4 regions of the Paenibacillus sp. OAE614 genome follow, and region 1 is predicted to be linked to each of the others. Evidence: riboswitches for the same ligand, from Rfam matches in the RefSeq annotation. Region 1 holds a riboswitch; each other region holds the start of a gene.

Evidence for each region. Region 1 has a riboswitch for cyclic di-AMP ahead of ABIE48_RS31125 (C40 family peptidase). Riboswitches for the same ligand answer to the same signal wherever they lie in the genome.
Region 2: linked by a shared signal. The riboswitch ahead of ABIE48_RS06795 (C40 family peptidase) and the one ahead of ABIE48_RS31125 (C40 family peptidase) in region 1 are both predicted to bind cyclic di-AMP.
Region 3: linked by a shared signal. The riboswitch ahead of ABIE48_RS05510 (alpha/beta fold hydrolase) and the one ahead of ABIE48_RS31125 (C40 family peptidase) in region 1 are both predicted to bind cyclic di-AMP.
Region 4: linked by a shared signal. The riboswitch ahead of ABIE48_RS01640 (hypothetical protein) and the one ahead of ABIE48_RS31125 (C40 family peptidase) in region 1 are both predicted to bind cyclic di-AMP.

Annotation. Positions count from the first base shown of each region.
Region 1 covers NZ_JBEPOD010000001.1:6,791,900-6,795,695, reverse strand. Annotated here, with positions in the region: gene ABIE48_RS31130 (C40 family peptidase) at 29-520, opposite strand; cyclic di-AMP (ydaO/yuaA leader) riboswitch at 524-663, opposite strand; gene ABIE48_RS31125 (C40 family peptidase) at 1,041-1,508, opposite strand; cyclic di-AMP (ydaO/yuaA leader) riboswitch at 1,513-1,650, opposite strand; gene ABIE48_RS31120 (hypothetical protein) at 1,924-2,766, opposite strand; gene ABIE48_RS31115 (M1 family metallopeptidase) at 2,777-3,796, opposite strand, start outside.
Region 2 covers NZ_JBEPOD010000001.1:1,383,334-1,387,129, reverse strand. Annotated here, with positions in the region: gene ABIE48_RS06800 (multicopper oxidase family protein) at 1-1,227, shown strand, start outside; gene ABIE48_RS06795 (C40 family peptidase) at 1,298-1,768, opposite strand; cyclic di-AMP (ydaO/yuaA leader) riboswitch at 1,773-1,904, opposite strand; gene ABIE48_RS06790 (YdhK family protein) at 2,383-2,949, opposite strand; gene ABIE48_RS06785 (metal-sensing transcriptional repressor) at 3,219-3,548, shown strand.
Region 3 covers NZ_JBEPOD010000001.1:1,092,391-1,096,186, reverse strand. Annotated here, with positions in the region: gene ABIE48_RS05515 (SDR family NAD(P)-dependent oxidoreductase) at 1-554, shown strand, start outside; gene ABIE48_RS05510 (alpha/beta fold hydrolase) at 717-1,532, opposite strand; cyclic di-AMP (ydaO/yuaA leader) riboswitch at 1,716-1,880, opposite strand; cyclic di-AMP (ydaO/yuaA leader) riboswitch at 1,968-2,155, opposite strand; gene ABIE48_RS05505 (hypothetical protein) at 2,640-3,269, shown strand; gene ABIE48_RS05500 (MATE family efflux transporter) at 3,310-3,796, opposite strand, start outside.
Region 4 covers NZ_JBEPOD010000001.1:307,997-311,792, reverse strand. Annotated here, with positions in the region: gene kdpA (potassium-transporting ATPase subunit KdpA) at 1-1,354, opposite strand, end outside; gene kdpF (K(+)-transporting ATPase subunit F) at 1,424-1,501, opposite strand; gene ABIE48_RS01640 (hypothetical protein) at 1,643-2,032, opposite strand; cyclic di-AMP (ydaO/yuaA leader) riboswitch at 2,170-2,342, opposite strand; cyclic di-AMP (ydaO/yuaA leader) riboswitch at 2,465-2,677, opposite strand; gene ABIE48_RS01635 (glutathione peroxidase) at 2,988-3,482, shown strand; tRNA gene ABIE48_RS01630 (tRNA-Leu) at 3,627-3,709, opposite strand.

The sequences.
Region 1 (3,796 bases):
GGGATCTCGTACCCTTGCTTTACCTGCATTACTGGACGTCATCTACGTCCTCGGAATCGACGGCGGCGGTTTTGTATTTATCCGTACTCATGATTCGTTTGGCGCCAACGTAGCGGTTGACGTAGTAGCTGTCGCTCAGAGAGCTGATGATCACACCGCGAGAAGTGGAGGCATGTGCGAATTTTCCGTCGCCGACGTAAATTCCGACATGGGATACTCCGGCTCCCGATGTATTAAAGAATACCAAGTCGCCTGCTCTCAGATCACTGCGGGATACGGCCGAACCCATGCTGAACTGGGAACCAGACTGATGGGGCAGATCGATGCCCAATTGATCAAATACGTACATTGTAAATCCCGAGCAGTCAAATCCGCTTGTTGTGGTTCCGCCCGTTCTGTACTTGGTTCCGATCGCGCTGTCGATCACTTTATCCATCTTGGAATCTGCGAAAGCGCTTCCTGTGCCGACCGTGAGCACAATGGCGAAACTCATGACTGCTGCTGCAAGCTTCTTCTTCAAGTAAAATACCCCTTCCGGCGCCTGCGAGGTTAGCTTAAGGATTCGGTAGAAGGCCCCCTATGATCCCTCTGGAGCAAGATCAATTCACCCATAACTGGTTCCCCCGCTTTCCTTAGTGTGAGGAAATTCGGCATGAACTTTTTACACTATGTATAATTCCCTGTTACTTCTTATTCGTTCGCAACTTTGTGTCAGGTAAAGATTACAAAGTTGTTACTATCGCTGGGACTATTGTAACAAAGGAATCGGACTTTGGCAATTGTTTCTAACAGAAAAAGAAGATTTGTAGGAAAATTTATAGGAAATGATGTTTATTTGTTGGACGAGTGGGTAAAAGAAATGACAAGGGTGGAAAAAACAGGAGAAAATCGTGGATTTACTCGTTTAAAAAATTTTTTTGAAATGCTGTTACCTTTTCGGTGGTTCTTACGTCTAATAAGTAACAACAAACCCGCGGGGCGATTTCGGCAAAAATCAGCGGCGCGGGTTGTTCTGGATATGCATTGTTTTCGAGAGATAATCAATTGTAAACCGCAGCTTGGTATTTGGCCGTACTCATGACCCGTTTGGCGCCAACGTAGCGGTTGGCGTAGTAGCTTTGGCTCAGTTTGCTGATGGTAACGCCTTTCGAAGAGGACGCGTGCGCGAATTTTCCGTTGCCGATGTAAATGCCGACATGGGAAACGCCTGCGCCTAGGGTGTTAAAGAAAACCAGGTCTCCTGCTCTCAGCTGGCTTTTGGAAACAGCGGTACCTGTTTTATACTGCGCAGCGGATTGACGCGGGAGGGTTAACCCCAGCTTTTGGTACACGTAACGGGTAAAACCGGAGCAATCGAAGCCGTTCGTAGTTGTCCCGCCGGTTTTGTAAGAAACGCCGATCGTGTTGTTAACGATGTGATTCAGAGATGAATCCGCAAATACGCTGCCGGTGCCCATGGAGAACGCAAGTGTAAGGCCCAGCGCTGCGGCTGCCAACTTCTTCTTCAAAAAAATAAACCCCTTCCAATGCCTGCGAGGTTAGCTTAAGGATTCGGTAGAAGGTCCCCTATGATCCCTCTGTAGCGAGATCAATTCACCCAAAATTGGATCCCCCGCTTCCTGGTGCCTGGGAATTCGGCTCGTGATGATTGCACCGGAAATGGACATGCTGACAAGTTACCTATAATCCTACATACCAATCAAATGAACGGACAAATGATGAAATCAGTTACAGCAAAGTCAAAATCGTTACAGCAAAGATTACAAAGTTGTTACTAAGTTCGTACTCGGATTATTTTAACAGAGGATTTATACTTTGGCAAATGGTTAACAATCATTTTACAACAAAAACCCCGCCTCTTTTCAACAGAAAGAGACGGGGTTCTTCTTTTATCAGCGGATTAAAGTGATGACAAAATTTTAACTATTCCGAAATATTTTTTTTCGTACGGTTCATTTGCTGATGCCACAAATCATATTGGGAGGAGATATTCCATAATTTAAAGATACAGCTGACCATATGATAGCCCTGCTGGATAATCAGAGTGGCAAGCCCTGCCCAGATCAGAGAGACACTGCTGGTAATGCCATACAAGAGCAGGCTGACCGCGCCCAGCAGAACGGATATGCCGATGACCGGCAGCGCGCTTCGCAGGCAGATCCAGAGCGAGGAGAACATGCTGGTTCCACCGGTTTTGCCAAACTGCATGAACAGAATCATCTGATGGACGATGTAGCAGTACAGAAGCCAGACTGCAATGTACGGGATGCAGTGAAGCAGCTGGGCATGGTTTTGGATCGCGCTGAGCAGGATTGGATACATCTTCGGGATCATCCAGTATAACGGAGCGGCGATAAGCACCCATTCGATCAGGTGAAAAAGAAACACCGTTTTGCCGTGCAGCTTCATACCCTGGAAGAAAAACAGTCCGCGTTCCCCCTGATGCTCCCGGTGCAGGCCGTAGAAGATGCCCGCGTGGATAAAAGGGGTCAGCAGCATGCGGAGGGCGACCATTCCCAGGAGAACCCACAGATAGGTATGCACGGTGCTGCTTTGGGTCAAGCTCATTTGTCCCTCCACATAATAGAGGACCTGGCTGAGTTCGGTCGGCGGGGGATCGGGATACCGCATCAGCAGCGGCACAACCGCCGAATCGATCAGACGGTACAGGAAGTAGCCCCAGAGCAGCTGGTACAGGAACATGATGATCATGACATAAAATTGGTCTTTGACGCTTTTCCAACCGTTAACAATATAGGATTTCACTGCTCTCACCTCACCAGGACAGACTTCCAAGCAGGGTTTCAATCAGCTTGGTAATGCTTACGTTCCAGCGGAGGAGCACTTTATGATCCATGTCCGCCTTCAGGTAGTTGTTCACATGTTTGTTTTCCAGCACGATCGTATAGCCGGGATCGATCATGGCCCAGGCCAGCGGGGAGCTGTATGTCAGCTTGAACTGGGTGCTGGCGTTTTTTACGTCCCAAACCTTTTTGATCTGATGCCCGTCCGTAAACGTGAACAGAATCGGCACCTGCGGCAGATCGCCGCCCTTTTTGCTGACCTTCACCAAAGAATCGTACCGGGGCTGCGCCGAATCCTTATCCTTGCGCACCGTAATTTCGTCGACCGAAAAATCGGCCATTTGGCTGCCGTATACATATTGATCGAAGAAGGTCTGCCACGACTTGCTGGTTACCTGCTCGACCACCTTTTGAAAATCAGCCGTGGCAGGATGTTCGAAACGGTATTTCTTCGCATAGGTGGACATGATTTTCTTCATGGTCTGGGCGCCGGTCAGCGTCTCCATTTCTTTAAGGACCATCTTGCCGCGGTAATACACGTTCAGCGCATATTGATTCTGCGACGTATATTTCCAGGCGTCCTGGGTCAGCGGCGCAGGCGAAGCGATGAGCGAGGACTGGATCGGCAGATTGGGGATGACGCCGTATTCCTGCTCCATCAGCTTATCCTCAGCGTAGGAGGTGAAGCCTTCGTCCAGCCAGGCCTCCTCGAACTCGTTGCTGGCGATCATGCCGTAGAAGTACTGATGGCCGATTTCATGGATGACGGTCCGCTCGAGGTCGTAACCCGGGGAGTCGTCCTTGGCCCCGAAGGCCGTAATCAGCGTTGGATACTCCATGCCGCCTGCCCCGTTGCCTGCTTCGGGCGGAACGACGATAGACAGGGTGGAATACGGATACTTCCCGTACCATTTGCTGAAATATTTAAGCGCGGCCTTGGCGGCGTAGAAATAGCGCTCCTTCAAATCCTTGTGGGCGGGATCGAGATACAG
Region 2 (3,796 bases), 5.4 Mb from region 1:
GTAAAGGTTGGGGATACGGTCAAAATAAACTTGAAAAATAACCTCAAGCAGCCTGTCTCCATCCATTGGCACGGCTATCCGGTTCCCAACAACATGGACGGAATTCCAGGAGTCACACAAGATGCTGTCGAACCCGGAAAGACCTTCACCTATGAATTTAAAGCCACCGTACCGGGTACTTATTGGTACCACTCACATCAAGACAGTGTGAATCAAGTGGACAAAGGCTTGTATGGTTCTCTTGTTGTCGAAGATCCCCAAGATACAGCTGACCGCGATTACACCCTTGTGCTCGATGAATGGATGAGTTCTGGAGATATGAACATGGATAACGGTGGGATGAAAATGGCAGGACATGATATGAGTATGTATGACCTTTATACGATCAACGGAAAAACAGGTGATGCGATCGATAAGCTTACCGCTAAAGAGGGTGAAAAAGTAAAACTTCGGTTGATTAACGCCGGCTACATCACGCACCGGATGCATTTACACGGTCATTCTTTTAAGGTTGTTGCATCCGACGGGCAGCCCGTGAATGACCCGGCTGTGATCAAGGATCAATTCGTCTCGATTGCTCCCGGTGAACGATATGACATTGAATTTAACACAGATCATCCCGGAATCTGGTTACTTGAAGAACACGCTAAGGATAGTCGAGCACAAAATATGAGAGCCATGATTCAATACGAAGGTTCCAATGCGAAACCCGACCCTTCCGATGCATCCAAAGAACTTCCCGATTTTGATCTGGAGGAGTACGGAAGCATGTCTGCGTCCGCATTTTCTTTGGATCAAACCTTTGATGAAGACGTGACAATGAATCTGAATACCGAAATGAGAAATGGAGAAATGGTTTACACGATCAATGGAAAGGTTTTTCCGGATACGGATACAATCAAAGTAAAAAGAGGAGATAAGGTAAAGGTGACCTTTGTAAATCAATCCAAAATGGACGATCACCCGATGCACCTACACGGCCATTTCTTCCAAGTCTTGAGCAAGAATGGCAAGCCAGTTCAAGGATCTCCGATCATGAAAGACACGCTGAACGTCAAACCTGGCGAAACGTATGAAGTTGCCTTTGAAGCTGACAACCCCGGTGAATGGATGTTCCATTGCCACGATTTACACCACGCGTCCGCTGGAATGGTAACTGATGTGATGTATGATGATTATCAAAATAATTATACGCCTGATCCCAATGTGAACAACGTACCTGAATAAACAACAAAACGCACCGGCTGACTTCAGCCGGTGCTTTCATTTTTGATTTAGGTGGCTTATCTCGACTAGATCAAATTTCGCTGATCATTTTCAGGTAACTTTGTTGACTCAAGACGCGGCGTGCTGTAACATACCGATTTTTATAATATGAATCCGATAATTTGCTAATGGTAACGCCTTTACTGCTTGAAGAGTGTGCAAACTCATTATTGCCGATATAAATACCCGCGTGAGATATTCCCGTACCGTCCGTATTAAAGAATACCAGGTCTCCTGCTCTAAGGTTTTCACGATCTACTGGAGTTCCGACTTGAGCCTGTGTTTTAGATGTGCGGGGTAAATCTAAATTGAATTTATCAAATATGTATAAAATAAAACCGGAACAGTCAAAACCAGCCACTGTTGTGCCGCCCCACTGATAAGGAGTGCCTACGACCTTATCCACCTCACTTTCGAGTTTAACGGAGCTGGCAAAGGAACTGGTTGCACTTGCTGAAAAAACAATGGCCGCACCTATCAATGACAAAATTACTTTCTTCACTATGTAGTTCTCCTTCCGATGCCTACGGAGTTAGCTAAGGGTTCGGTAGAAGGTTCCCTCTATTCTTCAATGAGAATATTTCACCCAAAAATGGTTCCCCCGTTTTCAGTATCAAGAAATTCGGCAATAATTATTAAAAAAATGTAACCCTACATAATGTAGTATATAATCAGATTTTTTGTCAATGCCTAATTAATAGATTCCCATTAACCGTAACTTTTTCACTGATATTTGTTGGATTTAATGGAAGTTCAGCGAAGCTGAGTAAAGTTTGTCGATTTCTATTCCCGAAATCGAGGTCCTTGTCTTGGTAACGGAACATGTTAAGCAAGAAAAAATAACAATTTTGTAAAGGATTGATTCCGAGCAACAGAAAAACCAAGGCAAATAATCATATGGACGCCAAACAAAAAAACCGATCTGGCATTGCAAGATCGGCTAAAGCTATTTATCCGTCAGTACACAGTCGAACCACGATCTTCATTGAGCTTGTCGATAACACGTCATAACGCTGCCCATGTCCAATATTTACAGTATCAGTCATATAACGTGCATAAGGAGAAAGGAATTCACCGTCTTGTGCCACTCAACATCATTCACTTGCTAAAAAAACTCTATTTAGAAAGCTCACTTTCGACTACCCATTGATGATTCCTAATGGGGTTTCCTCCCGTAGTTGGCGTGTAGTCAACCATATACACCGTTGTTTTTTCAGCAGAGTCAATGGTGCCCTCTGCGCCTTTCATACCTTCCATATGATCAGCCTCAATGGTCACCTTAGTTCCTGGTTGCAAGGGCTCACTACCCGCATCCTTTATTTCCTCCTGGATAATCCACTTGTGATTGGGAACGGGTTCACCTCCAGTGGTTGGAGTATACGTTACAGCATAAGCCACCGTGTCATAGGCACCGACCACTTTAGCCTTGGCTCCATCCATGCCTTCCATATGCTTGGCATGGATCACAACCTCATCTCCAACTTTATATGTGGAATTTTGAGCTTCTTTTAACCCTGCAGGAACCTCACCAGAACCGGAATGATTCATGCTGTCCATATCCCCCATATTTGAATGGTCGCTGCCCATGTCCATGTTCGTATTATTGTTTGCGTTATCCTTGTTTCCACACGCACTTAGCACCAGGATTGCTGCAAGGCTAATAAAAATGAATACTTTTTTCACAGTTTGTCACACACCTTTGCATATTTTTATTTGGATTGAATCCTCAGCTCCCAAACATTCTACCTAAAACTTATGAAGAACTTGTGAAGGTTTCCCGGACTTATTGGTTATTGTTAAAACCAAAAAACTCTGCTGCAGGCAGAGTTTAGTGAAGACATAATTCATGTAATATTTGCTTTTCTATCCATTTCTGCAAACGTGAACCTGGATCCCGATTGTTGTTATCATCCCCCTATGGGGGTTATAATTTGCAGAAAGGGGGTTGAGACATGACTGAACATGATCACGGTACTGGTGGGGAACATACTCATATTGTTACTCATACACATTCTCATACGCATAAAAATATGAAGGCCGTCGTCAATCGGCTTGCTCGGATCGAGGGACATGTTCGATCAATCAAAGAAATGGCTTCAAATGAACGTGATTGTTCCGAGATTTTACTGCAAATCGCAGCTGTTCGAAAAGCATTGGAAAGCACAGCAAAGGTGGTTTTGAAAGATCACCTAGAAACCTGCGTGATTGAAGCCGCATATCACGGAAATGAAGAGGAAGTTCTGCGCGACCTCAATAAAGCGCTGGATCACTTTATTAGATAATACACGAATGGCAAGAAGGGATTGTGGATTTATGAAAATTTTGATGGAGATATTCTCATTCCCCGTCTCCATTGCATTATTAACGTACTTTTTTCCCATCTTTCTAATGAAGCTACGAAAGGAACAACCTGGTCCGACTTATTTTACGATCTATCCATTAACCAGATTAAACACTTCATTATCCAAATATCTAGGTCACAATTTTTACTTTAGTTACCTGAATGATGAATATGCAGAAAAATCCAAAA
Region 3 (3,796 bases), 5.7 Mb from region 1:
TAGTGAATAATGTCTGGGGACTGCATGACTTGGAAGTGAATTTACAATCCGGACCATTCTGGGAATATCCGCTGAACATGTGGGATGCTATGTTTCAGAATGGAGTACGCCCACAAATAGCGACAAACCATTATGCGATCCCGCTTATGCTGGAAGCTGATTCTGGATTGATCGTACATACCACATTTCAGGATCAGGATAAGTATTTAGGAACTTTCTATTACGACCTCGCCAAGAATGCAATTAACCGCTCAGTGCTCGGATTAGCTCATGATCTCAAAAGCACTGAAATAACCGTGGTAGCGGTCTCCCCTGGCTGGATGAGAACAGAACTGGTATTAAGGAACTTCGGTACAGATGAAGATCATTGGAAAGAGGTTGAAGCTTTGAAACACACGGAGTCGCCGTACTACGTAGGGCGAGCGGTGTCAGCCCTAGCTGGGGATGATGAAGTGAAACTGAAAAACGGACTGGTACTACAAGTTGGTGATCTTGCCCAGGAATACGGATTCACCGATATTGATGGACGGTTCATCCCACCCTTTTTAATATAATCTGTCTCATTGAAAAAACGAATACTCGCTAGAGCTGAGTTAACCGCCTTCTTATCGGGCGGTTAACTTGCTACCTAATACAGCGAGTAGATCGTTTGAGTGAAGGCCAGTGCGATTCAAGATGCGATTTTCTTTCCAGGAGGCAAATCCCATGACCGCGGGCTATCCTCCATAGGCTTCCCGAGTCCGGTAAATATGCTGGTCCATCAAAAAGTTCAGCAGCATGCGGTTGAATGCATGGGGCTGGCACAAATGGGTCGGATACATCGCATCCTCGATCGTCGCCAGCTGCACATGCCGGAACAGGGTGGCCGCCCGCTGCATTTGCTTGACGAACCACTCGCTTTGGCTGCCTGCGACGCACAGTACAGGCATCGGCAGCCGCGCCAAATTGGCGGGCATCTCCATACGCAGCAGCTCCATGCGCTGCTTGATCGACTCTGTCGGCCGCTTGTGGTACAGCTCCTTGCGCAGGATGCTGTAGACCGGTCTCCACCGGTTATACGTCACCCGCAGCGACCGGAGGAAAAACTCCGCAGGCAAATAATAAGACAGCCAACTGCACGCCTCGCAAATATTCAGCAAATGGTTCTTTTTCCCGAAGCATCCCGCGAAGTAGCTGTCTACGAGCACCAGAGCGCTGACCCGGTCCGGATGAAGGGCGGCAAACGTCTGGGCGAGCACGCTTCCGCTGGAACAGCCGACCAGCGTCGCCTGCGAAATATGCAGCTTATTGAGCAGCTCGCACAGATCGCTGCATTGGGTTTCCATAATGTGCCCGACCTCCACGTCAAGCTTCCCCGAATTGCCGTAACCGCGGAGGTCCAGCACGATTACCTTCGCCCGCTTGCTGAAATATTCGACCTGGGGCTCAAACATATGATGGGACGACAAATGCCCGTGAATGAACACGATGGGCGTGCCGCTGCCGTGAATTTCATAATATAACGTGGTTCCGTTTACTTGTATCTGGGGCACTTCATGTTCTCCTCTCTCCCACATAACCTGTTTTCTCTATTTGTACAAAATTGCGGGCGCCGCCCGCTTGGGAATCAATGCTTCTCCTTTTTTAAACAACAAAAAAGAAGCACCGGAAAGAGGACACTCTTCCATGCTTCCAAATCCAAGGCTGAATAAGCCTTGCCATCTGCATGAATAACAGCTGCCTCTCTTAACACGCTTGCGTGGTTAGCTGACGGATTCGGGCCAAAGAGTAGCCCTACTCATCACTTTCGAGATTCACCCCATATGGCCGCAGCGGATGCTGCAGACACGACCGGTTCCCCCGCTTTCCGCCCTCCGGCGGAAATTCAGCGAATAGACATATTCCATGTACACGTTTCATCCTTCAAAATGAGCGCACAGAAAAACACAGAGCAGATACCCTGTGTTGATGCGTCAAATCACAGTTTCCTCCGCTCTCAACTACGCTTACGAGGTTAGCTGACGGATTCGGGCCGTGAGAGTAGCCCTACGGAAACAGGCGTTATCCTGCCTCCGATTCACCCCTGCAAGCCGCAAGCCCCAGCATAAAGCTCCGTGGGACGAGGACTGCGATTGGTTCCCCCGCTTTTCATCGGAAAATTCAGCGTTCATCAAGTCGCAAATCTTACTCTATTGGATGATGAAATGAATATACGCCTGGGACGGCGAACTGTAAAGCAGGGAAACGATACGATTCCCTGCTTTATTTGGGGATCTGATGGGAAAACGGGTCCTAATCCGTAGGAATCATTGTTTTACGGCCTTTCCTACCGCTTTCCTTAGCTTTGCTGGATAACTGAAGGCGGGAAGCCATTCAAATGGCTGAACCCGCCCATTGGATCGGAAAATAGTGCCGGAATAGGGCTGAAGCCGCTAGGCTGAAAAAAAGCGGCTTTTTGCCGGAATTTTGGACTTTGCACTGGAAAGATGCTGGTTTTGATCTAAAAAAATCCGCCTCGTCTTCTTGCCAAAGATATCCCTTGGACGTATGATTCGGATAGTTTACCAATCGGACACATGTATAGAACCCTACTGGCCGTGACGATCCGGAACAAGACGGCAGGGAGTAACCATGAAATCACGGTCAAGGAGGATGTCACGATGAACCGGGCTTTGATTCCCACCATCGAACTGTTTGAAATCGTTCTTCCAAGGTACCAGCACCACAGCCTGGGCTGGCTGGAAAACTGCCGGATCGGCATTTTAAAGCTGCCTTACTCCGGAGAGGAAGGGCTTGCCGAGGGTCTGCTGTGCTCAGGCAAGCAAGCCTTCGATCTGGTACGGTGGGGCTGCCGCCTGCGCTATATTTGCGGCCTGACGCTGGAAGAGGCCATCACCGCGACGGCCATGCACATTCTGAAGCATCCGGACCACAATCAGTACCCGCTCGCGCTGATGGCGCTGCTTGATGTCAGATCACGCCTGGAGCAGCATACCGCGCGCACAACAGCCGAACACATAGGAAGATCCCTTGATGCCGGCCTTCTCGAGCTGAACCGTACGGCTTACGCCGAAGGAGCCGCAGCATCGCTGCGCATCGGGGGAGGAACGTCGCTTGCGATCTCCGGCCTGACGGCTGACCTTGATACGGAAGTCCAGGCGAAAGCTCCCGTCAACCGCCTCCCGCTGCTCGGCCGGGAGTTCCCGACGGATACCCGCGCCTTGATCCGCCGCTCCTCGGCATATCTGTCCCTGTTCGGCACCGGCACAAAGAACCGCCACCCCGGATAATCCCCGAGTGGCGGTTCTTTTGTGCTGCCTGCGCGGGCGGCTACAGCGCCTGCTCCTCGCTGCGAAGCTGCACCAGCGCTTTTCGCTGCCAGGCCTTGCTCCTCCAGCGGACCCAGAGCAGGATGCCCCGCAGCCATTCGTCGGCGATAAAAGCCGCCCAGATGCCGTACAGGCCGTATCCCCAATAAATGCCGAGTAGGTACGTCAGCGGCACGCTGAAGAGCCAGGTCACCGTGATGGACACGACCATGGCGGACCGGGCGTCGCCGGCGGCCTGCAGCGACCGTTCCAGGATGACGTTGAAGTTGCGCCCCGGCTCCAGCAGAAAGCTCAGCAGCAGCAAGGCCGCTCCCATCGCGATAATGTCCGGGTCGGTCGTGAACAGCTTCATCAGCGGCTGCCGGAACAGCATCAGCACGGCGACGGCCGCCAGCGTGATCAGCTCGCTGCGGATCAGATTCCGGATCACCTGCTTGTAGGCCTCTTCCCTCTGGCCCGCGCCGACCAGCTGCCCGACGATGATCTGC
Region 4 (3,796 bases), 6.5 Mb from region 1:
CGTGATACGAAGGATTGGTAAAGGCATCGGTTCCCAGGTGCGTCATAAACGAAATCGCCGTCGGCGCAAGAATAATGAAGGGATGCATCAGAATTGCCACCGCAATCAGCTTCATCTCCCGGGCTTCGATCTTCCGCCCCAGAAATTCCGGCGTCCGGCCAACCATCAGGCCGCAGATAAATACGCCGAGGATCGCATACATGATCATATTGACGAAGCCGACCCCCTTGCCGCCGAACACGACGTTCAGCATCATTTCGGCCAAGGGCGCAAGTCCTCCCAGCGGCGTCAGCGTATCATGCATGTTGTTGACCGACCCCGTCGTAGCGGCGGTGGTGACGGTTGTGAACAACGCGGACTGCGCGATACCAAAGCGCACCTCCTTGCCTTCCATGCTGCCGGCCGAGCTGTTGATTCCCAATTGGTTGATCAGCGGGTTGCCGGCTTTTTCCGAGAAATACGTCAGGCACAGGAACGCTACGAACAGCGTCATCATGACGCTGAAAATCATCCAGCCCTGCTTCTTGTTCCGGGCGAACCGTCCGAACGTGTAAGGCAGTGACGCCGAAATCGTCCACATGCTGAGAATTTCGATCACGTTGGTCAGCGGGCTCGGGTTCTCGAACGGATGGGCCGAGTTGACGCCGAAGAAACCTCCCCCGTTCGTTCCGAGGTGCTTGATCGATTCCAGCGAGGCTACAGGACCCAGCGGAATCTGCTGCACGCCGCCACCCAGCGTTTGCACGGCCCGCATCGGCTCCAGCGTCTGCGGCACTTTGAGCCCGACCAGCACCAGGGTCACGATGAGAGCGAGCGGCACGAACAGGCGGACATGCGCCTTGATAAAATCCTCGAAGAAGTTCCCGAGTCCCTCACCCCTGCGGGTGATGCCGCGCATAAAAGCAATCGCGATAGCCAGGCCCGAAGCGGCCGAGGTAAACATCATCATCGTGATGACGATCATTTGGCCAAAATAAGACATGCCGCTCTCTCCGCTGTAATGCTGGAGGTTCGTGTTCGTCATAAAGCTGATGACCGTGTTGAAGGACAGGCTCGCCTCCATATTGCCGATGCCGCTCGGGTTGCCCGGAAGGCCGCCCATCGTTCGGAGCAATATATAGCTGATCGCTACCAGAAAAATATTGGTTGCGATCATGCTGAGCGCGTACTTTTTCCAATTCATGCTGCCCCGCTGCTTCAGCCCGATGATCCGGTATAGAACTCTTTCCACGCCGCTGAAGATCCGGTCCGTCCGATTCGGTTCATTGGAGAACATATGATATACGTAAGTGCCTACCGGCTTCACGAGCAGCAGGAGCACGAAAATCACGATACAAATTTGCAAAATATCCAAGGTTGGCTTCCCCCTCTTACGAGCATGTTCTGCTTTGGCCCCTTGAGGCTTACAGATTTAAAATACCGGTCAAAATTTTTCCGGATGGATCAAGGCGTAAACCAAATAGATAAAGACAAGCACGGCGAATGCCCCAACGACGATCATTGGTCTTTGCCCCCTTCTTCCACCACTCGGCCGCACCAATGAAGAAATAACAAGAACACGCCATAGGTGGCAGCGAGTGCAAGTATCATATATACATCCATCATCGTTTCCGGTCTCTCCTTTGCATGGTTAGAATCATCTTTATTTCAGTAAAAATCCGACTTCGCCGTTTAAGGTATAAATGATGTGATCGGCACCAAGCCCCCGGTAAATGCCGGGTGAGCTGCCCCTCTGCGTAATGACATATACCGGTTCCGACGTCCAGGGACGGCAGATTTGCAAATAGCGGCAGGTCAAGTTGAGGCTGCTTTCAAACAGAAAGATTTTGCCGACCTCCATTTCGGGCACCACCCAATACTCCGCTTGATTCGTATTCAGCCGGATGATCCGCTGCACCCCCATCTTTCTCAAGAGGCGCTCCTCCTGAGCGCTGTTGGTCAGAACGGCAAAGGGCCTTTTCCAATACATCAGCAGCTTGATAAAATTGCGTCCCGCCTCGTTCGGCGCGGTCACGATGACGACGTTGTCCATTTCAAAGGCTCCTCCTGTGCGGCAGCCGCAAATACGCAAAAGAAGCCGCAGGGAAAGAAGGACCTTTCCCGCGGCTTCTTGAATGTAGACGAATATGAATAGGATCGTCCTTTATTCAAAATGCGCACGACAAGTGCTGCCTCTCCCGTTACGCTGACGAGGTTAGCTGTCGGATTCGGGCGTGAGAGTCGCCCTACCTTCCGGTACTTGCCGTACCGGAAAGATTCACCCCGGCGGCTTCCGTTCCAGGCGGCCGCTGTGGTTCCCCCGCTCCCGGCCGTTTCCGGCCGAAATTAAGCGTTATTGATAATTGTATGTGATTGTGATGAATGCTCTCTTTTGTTCCAGTAAGCTAAAAAAGGGTAAAAAAAACACAGAGGCCAGCTGATCCCCCTGTGATCCGAAAGTTTATTCGGGTCGCAAGTTTCATCATTCCTCTCTCAAACGACGCTTACGAGGTTAGCTGACGGATTCGAGCGGTGAGAGTCGCTCTACCCGGCCGGATATCCATGGCATCCGTAGCCGGGATTCACCCCTGCGGCTGGCAGCAGACCCCCGACTCTCACACCGGTTCGCTGCTCCATGGCACGCGTTTGGTTCCCCCGATTTCCGCGCTTTTTTGCGGAAACTCAGCGATTAGTAATGGAAACTGTATTGAATACGCTCTGAATCATACACCCGCTCCTTCCAAGCTGTAAAGGCAGTCTAAAAATCATGAACCGCGAATTTTGGAACATTCAGGACCTTATTAGCGCTTACATTTTGGCTTTTTGACTTCTACCTCTTCCATGCTCCCGATTTGGCGCATTTATGGAAACCAGGTCATTCCGGGACACCGGCTCGCAGGAATATCCGCATTGACATTACAGTTCAATCGTTTAAAATTAAATTGTGCGCTTGGTAAATGCTTCGGCTGGATGATGATTCATAGCAGCACAAAAGGAGGAGGATGGCAGTGAGCGTCTATGATTTTCAAGTGAACACGCTGCGCGGCAAAGAGGTATCGTTAAAGGAATATGAAGGTGACGTGCTGCTGATCGTGAACACGGCCAGCAAATGCGGATTTACGCCGCAGTTTCGCGGGCTGCAGGAGCTGTACGACGAATTCCGCGACCATCATTTTCAAATTCTCGGTTTTCCGAGCAACCAGTTTGCCAATCAGGAGCCAGGTACCAGCGAGGAGATCGGCGAATTCTGCCAGATGAATTACGGGGTCACGTTCCCGATGTTTGAGAAGATCGACGTCAAGGGCAGCAACGCCCATCCACTGTTTCAATACCTTACCCGGGAAGCGCCGGGCGTGCTCGGATCAAAAGCGGTCAAGTGGAACTTTACCAAGTTCCTGGTCGATTCCAAGGGAAGGGTCATCAAGCGTTACGCGCCCAAAACGACACCCGACAAAATCGAAAACGACATCCGCAAGCTGCTTGAATCCGGAAAAAGCGAATAGGCAAATCAGCCCCACAAAATAACGCTACTTGCTGCGATCCGAATTCACTTGCTTTGCGGGACCCCGAAATATACGAAAATGCAATAAGCAAAAAAAAAAGCTTCCCTGGATTTCTCCAAGGAAGCTTCTTTCTGTGTTCATAGATGCGGTAGAGAGGACTCGAACCTCCACGGGCGTACGCCCACTACCCCCTCAAGATAGCGTGTCTGCCATTCCACCACTACCGCATATCCAAAGTTCATTTAGCGAACTTTTTTATTATACACAAAATCATCCGAATTGTAAAGGGAAATGCATCAGAACACCAATTATGT